Regions from separate parts of the Halobacillus sp. ABH2_015 genome, predicted to be linked through region 1. Evidence: riboswitches for the same ligand, from Rfam matches in the RefSeq annotation. Region 1 holds a riboswitch; each other region holds the start of a gene.
What was found. Region 1 has a riboswitch for S-adenosylmethionine ahead of ACXAD6_RS16715 (O-acetylhomoserine aminocarboxypropyltransferase/cysteine synthase family protein). Riboswitches for the same ligand answer to the same signal wherever they lie in the genome.

Region 1 (4,166 bases):
CTCTGAAAACGATCCAGGGCTGTTTTCCAATCCACCCCTTCATCCATCTGCTGAAAAGCATCGGCCAGCAGAAAGGACTGTAGAAACGCATCATTGATTCCAAGCCCCGTACTTGGATCTTTACTGTGACCAGCATCTCCAAGGAGGACCCAGCCCTCTCCATAAGCATTCCTGAAAAAGTTCGGCATTCCGGGGGTTCCGATAATCTTTCCCTGCAGAACTGCCCCTTCCATCCTTTTCTTCATTCCGTAAAATTGATTAAACGTTTGTTCAAATGTATCCTGCGGCGCTTTCATCATGTCCGTAAATTCCCCAGGGTGGATTTCAATACCGAGACAATCCCGGTTTTCCTCCATTGGAAATACAAAGCCGATTCGTCCTTCATGCAGGAAAATCTCCGTTACAGGTTCGCTTAACGGCTCCACGCCTGTGTAATAACCGTATAAGACCGGACGGAGAGGCTTCGTTTCCCGATACTTCTCTGCTTCCGTCCAGGCAGCGATGTTCGAGTTCTTTCCATCCGCTCCGGCCACCCACGCTGCACAGGCCTCCCACGCTTCCCCTTCTGTTTCAAGGTGAAGCCCGGCAACGCGCCCGTCCTCCCTGATCAAACCTCTTGCTGACGTACGCGGCATAAAAGTGACGGAACTCAACGCCTCGGCCTGCTCGATCAGAAGAGGGTCCAGGACATCTCGTTTAGGTATAATCGTATAATCCGCTCTCGGTCCTTCTATAAAACTTTGGCCGATATACGTCCGCATCCGGCTCACTTTTCTCAAACCGGTCTTCTCCAGTTTATGAAGGATGCCCAGTTCCTCAAGGAAGCGGGTATGGGACATAAAGTGAGTAGACAGTGTGTCACTCGGAAACGCGGCTTTATCGATCAACAGGACACGCTTCCCCATTTTCCCGAGCAGGACAGCCAGACTTGCCCCAGCTGCCCGGGCTCCTGTAATGATCACGTCATATGTATGATTCATTCCGGTCCTTCCTTTCTTTCTCAACCTGTGTCCCATCATAATCGGTTTCACGCAAAAAAACTACAGCCACAGGAAAACAAGCATAGGAAGCCATAAAAAAATCCCCTGGACGGGGATTTTTTAAAAGGTACGCTCTTCTTCAACTTCGTGATTCTGGTCAAGGATGTACAAGCGGCTCGGTTTGTTCTGTTTCGCGATTTCTTCCGCTTTTTCTACAGCTGTATCACGCTCATCAAATAAATCTGTCGGAGCTACGTCCTCAATTTTTACGAACCATCCGGTTACATCTTTATTTGGTACTACACTATATTCCTTCATGAAAACATCTCCTTCAACATAGACTTAATTATCCATTCCCGCCCTATTATAGATTTAAACACCCTTGTTTCAAGCTGGGAATTGACAAGAGAGCTGGACCCCTTTATAATTTCAAACAAGTCAGATAAATTAAATATTGAAAACTCTTATCGTGAGCGGCAGAGGGACTAGGCCCTGAGACGCCCGGCAACCTTCAAGGAAAACTTGAAAAGGTGCTACATCCTACAGATCAGATGATCTGAAAGATAAGGGGAGGTAAGCATACATAAAAGCCCTCTTCTTACTTACAGAAGAGGGTTTTTCTTTTTCCCTCTACACCGAGGATCAGGATGTCCTGGAAATCATAAGGAGGAATGAAACAATGACCAATTCAAATCATGTATACGGTGATGAAACACAGCTGCTTCACGGTGGACAGGAAGCTGATCCAGCAACAGGATCGCGTGCTGTTCCCATCTATCAGACAACGTCATATGTATTTAATGATACCGATCATGCCCAGAACCTATTCGCCCTGGCCGAACCAGGGAACATCTATTCCAGAATCACAAACCCGACGGTCGATGTATTTGAGCAGCGTGTTGCCCTTCTGGAAGACGGTGCCGCTGCTGTCGCTACAGCTTCCGGGATGGCGGCAATCACGATGGCCGTCCTGAACGTTGCCGGAGCCGGAGATACCATCCTCACTTCCTCCAACTTGTACGGAGGTACGTATAACTTATTCGTCCACACCCTTCCCCGCTATGGTGTGAACGTTGTTTTCGTAGATGGGAACGATCCTAATGCCTTTGAGGAAGCTGTTACACCTGAAACGAAAGCGATTTTTGCTGAAACCATCGGGAACCCAAGCCTGAATGTGCTGGACTTTGAAGCGGTAGCGGATATTGCCCACGCCCATCACATTCCCTTGATTGTCGACAACACCTTCGCCACCCCTTATGTATGCAAACCGATCGCCTGGGGAGCCGATATCGTTGTCCACTCCGCAACGAAGTGGATCGGGGGCCATGGTACAGCTATCGGCGGTATTGTCGTAGACAGCGGGCGTTTTGACTGGAATCACGAAAAATTCCCGGGTTTTACTGAGCCTGATGAAAGCTACAACGGCATCCGCTTCGGTATTGATGCTGGACCTGCCGGCTATGCGGTTAAGCTCCGTGTTCAGATTTTGAGAGATATCGGCGCCTGCCTGAGCCCCCAGAACGCCTTCCTGCTCCTGCAGGGACTTGAAACGCTTCACCTGAGAATCGAAAAGCATGCAGAACAGGCCTATGAGATTGCTGCATACCTGCAGAATCATGAAGGGGTGGATTGGGTGAATTACCCTGGACTGCAGGATCACCCTACTCATGACCTTGCCCGAAAGTATTTGAAAGGCGGAGCCGGATCCATGGTTGTCTTCGGAATCAAAGGGGGACGCGAAGCCGGTCGTAAATTGATCGATCACTCCACACTCTGGTCCCACGTAGCTAATGTGGGTGATGCGAAATCATTGATCATCCATCCGGCATCCACCACCCATCAGCAGTTGAATGAGGAGAACTTGAAAAAGTCCGGTGTTTCCGAAGAACTTGTCCGCTTGTCGGTTGGTCTGGAATCTGTGACTGATCTTATACAGGACTTGGATCAAGCCATAGAAAAGGCCAATGGATACAGCCGCCCTTATAAGGAACAGCCTCATCCAGCGGAGACCGTTCTCCGTTCCTCTCTCGACCGGTCCAATGGGAACATCCGCCGGAAAACGATCGGCGTCATTCCTGATCAGCCGGGAGGCCTGCAGGAGGAAGCCTCCAAGTTGGAGCGGTTCGGTTTTGATGTGACTACTTTTTCAAAGGTGGAAGACATTCTGGAACAGAACGATCCAGCTTTCGATATTCTTTACTTTGAAACCCTTGGAGAAAACCAAACGGATCTGGCCCAGTCGGCGAATCCATCGGTCATCTGGTCCAAAACTGCTTCTTCCCTGAAAAATGAACAAATCCTATCCGGTGCGAGCCTTTACGAGACGATCGTTTCGATCCGCTCAGGACACCACTTATCTCAAACACTCGTCACTGTATAATGGCCAGAAAGGAGAATGAAAGCATGTCTTTAAAAAACCCCGCCAGCCAGACAGCAGCTTTGGAAACGATTGAACTGGGACCCTTCCATTTCGAATCCGGCGGACGGCTGGAATCTGTCGAACTGGCTTACGAACGCACCGGCCCGTCTCATGCTCCCGTCATTGTCGTCTGCCACGCTTTAACCGGGAACCAGGCAGCTGTGGGTACGGAAGAGCAGCCCGGCTGGTGGGCAGGATTAATCGGGGAGGGGGAGCCAATCGACACCTCCCTGTTCCAAGTGATTACTTTCAATGTTCTGGGAGGTTGTCACGGGTCTACAGGTCCCGCCAGTATGAATCCGGATACAGGCAGACCATTCCGTCAGCATTTCCCTAAAGTGACCATCCGGGATATGGTCCGTGCCCAGTATGAGGCTTTAAAAAAGATGGGCATTCATCAGGTCAAAGCTGTTGCGGGAGGATCGCTTGGAGGTATGCAGGCGTATGAGTGGGGGCTCCTCTACCCTGACTTTATGGAGAAGCTGCTGATTATGGCTGCCACCCCCTACTTAAGTGATTACGGCATCGCCTTCAATCATATCGGGGCGAAAGCCATTAAAAACGATCCTTTTTTCCAAGACGGGAACTACACGACGAATGAGTCCCTGCAGGGGTTTGAAATTGCGCGGATGACCGGCATGGTGACTTACAGAAGCCCTGCTCTTTTTGAAAAAAGGTTTGACCGGTCCAATGGAGGAGACACTTATGAAATTCAGTCCTACCTGGATTATCAGGGAGATAAAATCAAAGAACGGTTTGACGCGAAC
Region 2 (4,166 bases), 1.2 Mb from region 1:
TATACCTCCTATCCTAGATCCCAACCGATCCCCTCTATGGAAATCATCCTCTTTCCTGAACCTGATGACAGGCACTGTTCCTGAACGAAATCGATGATTTTTTGGAGGTGTGGATTCTGAGGGGGTTATGGCCTTATACGATTCATCAACAAAAGCCGAATTGAAAACGAAATGAACTTCGACCATGGGTAACTTCAGCAAAGAACGAGGTTTACGTTTCATCATCGAATGGGGAATGCTTTACCTACATGTATAATTCGGTCTGTATTATTCCGGCTGCCTTAGTAAAAATAATAGAAAACCCATCTGCTTCTCTATCTTTTCAGCGACTGTGATATTCATCTATACCATAGTTCATATCCTGTCATAGAATGTACTATCTTGATATTCAGGAGGTGTATGGTATGGATCATAAACCGTGTAAAAAGGATTCTCATCCCGATGTGGATGTAATCACCTGCAGCTGCTGTGTTACTGGACTAGCTAATGTCATCTCCAGCCGTTTCCGCTGCGGAGATACGATTGGCATCACTTTCTTCGTAGAAGAAGGAGCAGGCATTTTTGTCGGCAGGTATCGAGGACTGGAAGACTATGTTCTTGAAATCGATGATCTACTTGTACCTGGGACAACCAGTTTCATTCCACTATGTGATGTAGGGAGTGTCGAAAAAGGCCTTCCGCTGCAGGAGGAACCTATGCAGATCAGCAAGGTCACCAGGGTGACAGAGTAAACGTATAGATCGACCCTCTCATTGAACAAAGAAAAGGGAGCCACTTTTATCGTGCTCCCTTTTTTTTCGTGATGTAATCTGAAATGTCTTCACTCATCCTGATGCATTAGTGGCTCCAGTTCAGCTAGTAAGCGAGTGGTTTCATCCAACAGCTCTTGGTATTGCACAATGCCGGTGATCAATACGGCTGTGTAGACGCCTGTACCCAGTATAAATAAAACTCCCTTCCAAAAAGGATTCAGACTCGTATCCTTCTCTTTGATGCTGGATTTCAATCTTATAAGTTTAGATAGAGGGAAATAGAACAATAGCAGGACATAAGAAAGGAAGGCCGCATACATTTGTCTTAATTGTTTTTCATTCACCCAGAGATACGTCAGTTCTTCCGGCTTGTCCTCCAGCGACTTCCAGCTTATAACAGTTTGATGAACGGTGCTTCCTCTCCAATTATATTCTTCGACCCTCGTTGTCTGATCTCCCAACTCTTTGACGCCTACCCCAAAAGGAGCGGGAGTATCTCCGAATGATACGACATGATACACAATAAAGATAAGAATGATGAATAGAAAATGGATTGCTTTGTACATGCTCTCCTCCTCTCCCACCTTGAGACATCACTTTCATCTTCTATTGAATCTATTTCTCTAAGGTTTCCATCAATATGTAAAAGTACCGGGGATCACCTGTGTTGAAGTACGTATACCACGCTTCCAGGGTTCTTTCCGAAAAAACGTCCAAGTGCTTAAGTATAAGATTCGCAAATAAAAGGGCTCCTGCAGAGCTGGCTGTTATAAGGTTCTGATCCGCTACGGCCTTTATGTCCTTGTAATACGCCTCCCCATCATAGTTCGGACGGACCATATAAAGATATTCAAGACTGTTGCTGTTATGGAAACGAATGTTCAACAAACCGGCTTCAGCAAGCATCGGTGTGGCCCCACAAATGGCAGCAAACGTCGTCCCACAGTCCAGAAGCTTTGCTGCTTTATGTATGATGGGTTGATGGATACATCAGTTCCACGTATCTGCTCCGGGCAGCAGCAAAACGGTCGAAGGGGAAAGGAGGATCTCATCCGTTGTTATATCAGGTGTAATCCTCATCCCTCCTTTTGTCGTAATTGTTTCTTTTCCTGCCCCTGCCACCTGAAGTGAAACATCTTCCCGTCTTCTTTTAAAGTAGTGCCCCGAGTTCAACTCAGCGGTTATTTAGCCAAGTTTCCAGTCTGCCAAGGTATCTAAAGCATAGACATAAACGTTCCCTCCATTTTTTACGCACTTCCCGGCACAATCCCTAAGACAGAAAAACCATTCCGGTTAAGACAGAACACAAGCCTTCTATAATGGACTACGAAATGCCTTGTATAAAGTTTCATAATGAAGAGACCCCCTCCACCTATAAATCTACGTTCATTTTCCCATTATCGTCGTAACGGCGCATCCTTCTTCTCTTCGTTTTTTAAATACCGGTGGATTTTTTCCGAAAATTCTATTGATTCTCACTATATTTTCCTGTAATGTATAACGCAAGCGAAAGGATAAGCGTTGATCAAACGGATCAGCTGCTTTAAAAATTACATACGAACTTATCCAGAGAGGTGTAGGGACTGGCCCTTTGATACCTCAGCAACCAGCCATTGGCACGGTGCTAAATCCAGAAGGCAGCTTTACTGCCTTGAAGATAAGGAGTCCTAGAAAAATGGAAGGCCCCTTATCAAAGGAGGTCTTTTTTTAATGGAAATATACACCACTTCTTCTGTTAAAAAGAGCTCCATCAGAATCTGTGAGTCAGCATATTCCTTTAGAAGGATGAGCTTTCTAATATATTTATTCAATACCAAATGGAAAGGTTGTTGTGAAATGAAACGATCATTAGAGCAGAGGTTACAGGATGGACCCGTCATTTGTGGAGAAGGTTACTTGTTTGAATTGGAGCGCCGCGGCTATTTACAAGCTGGATCCTTCGTACCGGAAGTAGCGCTGGATAACCCGGAGGCACTCAAACAGACTTATCGAGACTATATGCTTGCGGGCTCCGACGTTGTGTTAGCATTCACGTATAACGGTCACCGCGAAAAAATGAGAATTATTGGAAAAGAAGAATTACTGGAACCGCTCAACCGTCAGGCAATTCGTCTGGCTAAAGAGGTGGCTCAAGAGCATCCAGAGGAAGAAGCTCTTGTGGCTGGGAACGTTTCCAATACCAACCTGTTCAATCCGGATGATCCTGAAGCTGTTGAGAAAACAAGGAGCATGTTTGCAGAGATGATCGGCTGGTGTAAAGAGGAAGGTGTAGATTTCGTGAATGGTGAAACCTTCTACTACTATGAAGAAGCTCTGATTGCTCTTGAAGAAATTCAAAAGCAGGACCTCCCTGCTGTCATCACATTCGGTCTGATGGGGGAGAACGTCTTGCGGGATGGCTATGAAGTCGAAGAGGCCTGCCGCTTATTAGAAGAAAAAGGGGCGCTCGTTGTAGGAATGAACTGTTTCCGCGGTCCGGCAACGATGCAGCAGTACGTTGAGAAAATCCGTAAAACCGTGGACGGTTATGTTGGGGCCCTTCCAATCCCTTACCGGACAACGGAGGAGCATCCTACTTTCTTCAACCTGCCGGACGGTGGCTGTGCCTGCACGCTTCCAACGGAAACAACGTTCCCAACATCTCTCGACCCGCTCTATACGAACCGCTATGAACTGGCGGAATGGGCTAAGGAAGCTCACGGTATAGGTGTGAACTACCTGGGACTCTGCTGTGGAGCGTCTCCGGCTATGCTTCGTGAAGTAGTCGAAACTGTCGGACGCACAGCTGTAAACTCCACGTATTCTCCAGATATGAAGAAACACTTCCTATTCGGCAGCGATGACACGCTGCAGGATCATATAACATCGTATAAAACGAAAGCCTAAGCAAAAAAACCGCCTGTCCTACTTGGACAGGCGGCTTTATTAAAACGAAAACGGCAAGGCTCACAATGCATTTGGATTCCCCTGGTTTTCTTCCCTTTTGTATAAGGTGCGCCCTTCCTTAATTGTTTCTTCTACTTGTATTTCTTTGATCTGCATGGGGTCTACTTGGAACGGGCTCTGATCAAGGATGACCAAATCAGCTAGCTTCCCTGCATGAAGGCTTCCTTTTGTCTCTTCTTCTCCATATTGATAGGCGGCATGAATCGTAACGGCTTGAAGAGCTTCATACACGGTCGTACGCTGTTCTGCTCCAATCGTTACTCCTGTTCTCGTTCTTCTATTCACAGCACTCCAGATCGTTTGAAGCATATTCGGCTTGATAACAGGAGCGTCCTGATGGAAATTGACAGGAAGACCTTTTTTTATGGCTGATTTAGCCGGACTGATCCGGTTTCCCCGCTCTTCACCGAGGTTTTTCAAGTGGACATCTCCCCAGTAATACGTATGATCAACAAACATAGAAGGGAT
Region 3 (4,166 bases), 3.2 Mb from region 1:
AGTAATGGTGGAGCAGGGAGTCTCCTTCCGAATGGTTATGATCTTCCTGTAAGGCTTGCGGGGGTTCGTGGGAGAAAGCCTGATTGAATTTTGCTGACCGGTTAAAAGCTTCTGCCGCCTCATTCGATCGTTCGACACGGGCGCGGCGTGTTTTCTTTTCGCTCATCGTTCCACCTCCTTTTGTTTAAGATTTCCTCCTTGCTGTTAAATTAAACTTCTGGATATCATAGATCGTAATCACAGAAAGATCCGTATATAGGGAGAGGGGCTTAAGAGATGGAGGAAATGCTGGATATTTTTAATGAAAAGGAAGAAAAAACGGGTGTCAAGGTCCGCGGGGAGGTTCACAGAGATGGAGACTGGCACGAAACGTTTCACTGCTGGTTTGTAAAGAAAGTCGATACAAAGTGGCATGTGCTGATGCAGAAAAGGGCCTTTGATAAAGAAGATTATCCCGGCTTATATGATATAACGGCCGCCGGACACATCGAAGCAGGAGAGGGATTGATGAAAGGGGGACTGCGCGAAATTCAGGAAGAATTGGGGCTGTCACTGGAACGTTCTGCTTTAACACCGGCAGGATATGTGAAGGAGGAATTGATTGGGAAAGACAAGGTGGACCGGGAAATCTGCCGGTTGTTTTTCTATCATTGGCCTGGCGGGGATATGCCGGTGGGAGTTGAAGTGGCTGACGTTCTTGCCATCCCTCTGGATCAGTTATCCTTCTTAATGACGGGAGAGAGGGAAGTGGCTGCAGGTGTTTCGATTTGCACCGGGGAATCAGAAACTATGAAGGCGGAATCATTTGTTCCTCATACCCCTGCCTATCAAAGCCAGTTGCTGAAGGCTTTGTCTGAATATGTCGAAAAACTTTGACAATAACACCTCTCCATCGATATAATTTTTGATTAAGTGATCAGAAAGGAGTCGACGAATGACACACCCAAGCTTTGAAACAAAAATTGTCCACCATAAACAGGATCAATCACAGGTGCATAACAGCAAGACGACACCGATTTATCAGACATCCGCCTTTACCTTCAAGGACCTGGACCATCTGGAAAGTTACTATGAAGGGGAAAGTCCATACTTATATACAAGAGAAAAAAATCCGAATACCGATGAACTTGCGGGAACGGTTGCTGAGCTCGAAGGTGCTCCATCTGGAGTCGCTTCCTCCTCAGGAATGTCAGCCATCCTTGCAGGCATTCTGGCGGCTGTTGAACCCGGAGGCCATATTGTAGCCGCAGAAGATGTGTATGGAGGTACGCACAAACTCCTGACTAAAGAACTGCCATCCTTCGGAATCGACGTCACCATGGTATCCTTTAACAATTTGGACGAGGTGGAGAAATCCATCCAGCCTCATACCCATCTGCTTTATACGGAATCGATTTCCAACCCGTTCCTACGCGTGGAAGACTTGAAAGGTCTGAGCAGTCTCGCTCAAAAACACGGCATAAAGACGATGGTGGATAATACATTCGCCACCCCCTATCTTGTCCAGCCCTATCAGTATGGAGTGGACCTTGTTGTGCACAGTGCAACGAAATACATAGGCGGTCATAGTGATGTCACGTGCGGCGTCCTTGCCGGTTCGGAAGCATTGATTTCCAAAGCAGCCCAGAAAATCGTGACTCTTGGAGCAAATTTAAGTCCGTTTGAAGCTTGGTTGACCCAGAGAGGGGCCAAAACCCTTGCACTCCGGATGAAACAACAGTCTGCGAATGCAAAAAGTGTTGCAGAGGCACTTCGGGAGCATAGTGGGGTTAAAAAGGTGTTTTATCCTGAATACGTATCTGAACGTGGTCATGGAGCGATTGTTACCATCGAGCTCAATGAGAGCGTGGATGTGGAAGCCTTTTTCAAATCTCTTGGATGGATCAAAATTGCACCGACACTCGCTGGTGTCCAGACAACTGTGTCCTACCCTGTCCGTACGTCACACAGGGCTCTGTCAGAAACAGAACGTGAAAAAATCGGAGTGAACGATTACGTCATCCGCTTATCCATAGGAATTGAGAGCGATGAAGATATCATTCATCAGCTGAAAAGAACCATTGACGCTTCAATAAAATAAAAATTCAGAATGTTATTGACATTGATGCAGATGGTCAGCTATAATTCACATCATAATCAAAATTAAATAACTAGTACTCTTATTAAGAGCGGCTGAGGGAATAGGCCCTGTGAAGCCCGGCAACCTTCAAACATCGGTTTGAAAAGGTGCCAAGTCCTACAGATCATGGATCTGGTAGATAAGAGGAGGATAACAGTACGTTCAGCCCTCTTCTTATATGGAAGAGGGCTTTTTGCATGGATATAGACGCTGTAAGGACCACTTTCTTTTTAAAACTGATTAAAATGATGAGAATAATAAACTTTAGGAGGACATACAATGACCAACTCTTTTGAAGGCTACGATATTGATACCATTTCTCTGCACGGTGGACAGTCACCAGATCCTACGACCGGTTCAAGGGCCGTTCCGATTTACCAGACCACATCCTATGTGTTTCATGATACCGATCACGCCCAGAGCCTTTTTGCCCTCGATGAACCGGGGAATATTTACTCCCGGCTCGGAAATCCGACGGTGGACGTATTCGAAAAACGCATGGCTCTTCTGGAAGGCGGAGTAGCCTCGGTAGCGACGGCTTCAGGCATGTCCGCCATTGCCCTGGCCATTTTGAATGTAGCTGGTGCAGGAGATGAAGTCGTGGCAGCATCCAATTTATACGGCGGAACTTATAATTTATTCGCCAACACTTTACCGCGGTATGGCATTAATGTTCATTTTGTTGACCCGGTCGATCCGGACAATTTCAGACAGGCCATCAATGAGAATACGAAGGCTGTATTCGCTGAGACCATCGGCAACCCGAGTCTTCACGTGCTTGATTTTGAGAAAGTGTCCGCTATTGCCCACGAAAATAAAATCCCGCTGATTGTAGATAACACGTTTGCCACACCTTACACGTGCCGTCCGATTGAACACGGAGCTGACATTGTCGTCCATTCGGCCACGAAATGGATTGGTGGCCATGGAACAGCTATCGGCGGCGTCGTTGTCGACGGCGGGCAGTTTGACTGGGGCAATGGAAAGTTCCCTGTTTTCACAGAGCCGGATCCGAGCTACAACGGGATCGTTTATACAGCCGATTTCGGCACGCTCGCCTACATTACAAAACTCAGGGTCCAGCTGCTTCGTGACTTTGGCTCCTGCCTCAGTCCGCAGAACGCTTTCCTTCTGCTCCAGGGACTTGAAACGCTACATCTGCGGGTGGAACGTCATTCAGATAATGCCCGGGAAGTGGCTGAATACTTGGCGGAACACCCCGATGTGGAGTGGGTTTCCTACCCCGGCTTGAAAAACCATCCGGCCCATGAACTGGCCAATCAATATTTAGAGGGCGGCTATGGTTCCATTGTCGTATTTGGAATCAAAGGAGGCAGAGAAGCTGGGAGTCAGGTGATCAACAACATCTCGTTGTGGTCCCATGTCGCCAATGTCGGCGATGCGAAATCTCTGATCATCCACCCGGCGTCCACGACCCACCAGCAGCTTTCTGTTGAAGAGCTTGCGGCGACCGGAGTGACGGAAGAGCTGATTCGTCTTTCCATCGGACTCGAATCCAGCAAGGATTTAATCAATGACCTGGATCGGGCCATTGCCAAGGCAACAGGCAATGATTCCGGAAAGCGGGCAATCACAGAGAATGATGAAGGAGTCATCAAGTGGGCGCTCAGCTCTGCGAAGATTACAGAAGGAGGAGAAACACGTCCGAAACGCCTGGCTGTCGTCGGTCTCAGTGGAAAGCCTTCCCGTCCGAGTCACCGACTCGCAAGAAAAATGCAGCGGCTCGGGTATCAGATCGTCCCGGTGAACCCTCGGGAGGAGGAGGTGCTTGGCGAGAAAGCTTACCCGGATTTGAGATCGATCCCATTCAGCATCGACGTCGTCCAGGTGTTCCGCAGCCCTGAGGCCGCCATTGAGATTGCCCGGGAAGCAGCGGACATCCAGCCTGGTGTGTTCTGGCTCCAGGAAGGGGTCATTTCTCCAAAAGCAGCGGAAATCGCCAGTGAAGCAGGTCTGGAAGTTGTCCATAACCGTTGTACCTACAAAGAAGCACAGCGGCTGCGCGGAAGCATAGATACGTACGCAT

Region 2: linked by a shared signal. The riboswitch ahead of ACXAD6_RS10725 (homocysteine S-methyltransferase family protein) and the one ahead of ACXAD6_RS16715 (O-acetylhomoserine aminocarboxypropyltransferase/cysteine synthase family protein) in region 1 are both predicted to bind S-adenosylmethionine.
Region 3: linked by a shared signal. The riboswitch ahead of ACXAD6_RS00190 (PLP-dependent aspartate aminotransferase family protein) and the one ahead of ACXAD6_RS16715 (O-acetylhomoserine aminocarboxypropyltransferase/cysteine synthase family protein) in region 1 are both predicted to bind S-adenosylmethionine.

The regions. Positions count from the first base shown of each region.
Region 1 covers NZ_JBSWUG010000002.1:3,215,230-3,219,395, forward strand. The annotation lists gene ACXAD6_RS16705 (FAD-dependent monooxygenase) at 1-980, opposite strand, end outside; gene ACXAD6_RS16710 (DUF2188 domain-containing protein) at 1,101-1,298, opposite strand; SAM riboswitch class I at 1,442-1,550, shown strand; gene ACXAD6_RS16715 (O-acetylhomoserine aminocarboxypropyltransferase/cysteine synthase family protein) at 1,660-3,360, shown strand; gene metX (homoserine O-acetyltransferase MetX) at 3,384-4,166, shown strand, end outside.
Region 2 covers NZ_JBSWUG010000002.1:2,008,424-2,012,589, forward strand. The annotation lists gene ACXAD6_RS10705 (hypothetical protein) at 1-225, opposite strand, end outside; gene ACXAD6_RS10710 (hypothetical protein) at 405-731, shown strand; gene ACXAD6_RS10715 (hypothetical protein) at 821-1,318, opposite strand; gene ACXAD6_RS10720 (DJ-1/PfpI family protein) at 1,368-1,739, opposite strand; SAM riboswitch class I at 2,312-2,416, shown strand; gene ACXAD6_RS10725 (homocysteine S-methyltransferase family protein) at 2,589-3,638, shown strand; gene ACXAD6_RS10730 (amidohydrolase) at 3,699-4,166, opposite strand, start outside.
Region 3 covers NZ_JBSWUG010000002.1:23,515-27,680, forward strand. The annotation lists gene ACXAD6_RS00175 (hypothetical protein) at 1-166, opposite strand, end outside; gene ACXAD6_RS00180 (NUDIX hydrolase) at 277-876, shown strand; gene ACXAD6_RS00185 (trans-sulfuration enzyme family protein) at 935-2,080, shown strand; SAM riboswitch class I at 2,157-2,265, shown strand; gene ACXAD6_RS00190 (PLP-dependent aspartate aminotransferase family protein) at 2,399-4,166, shown strand, end outside.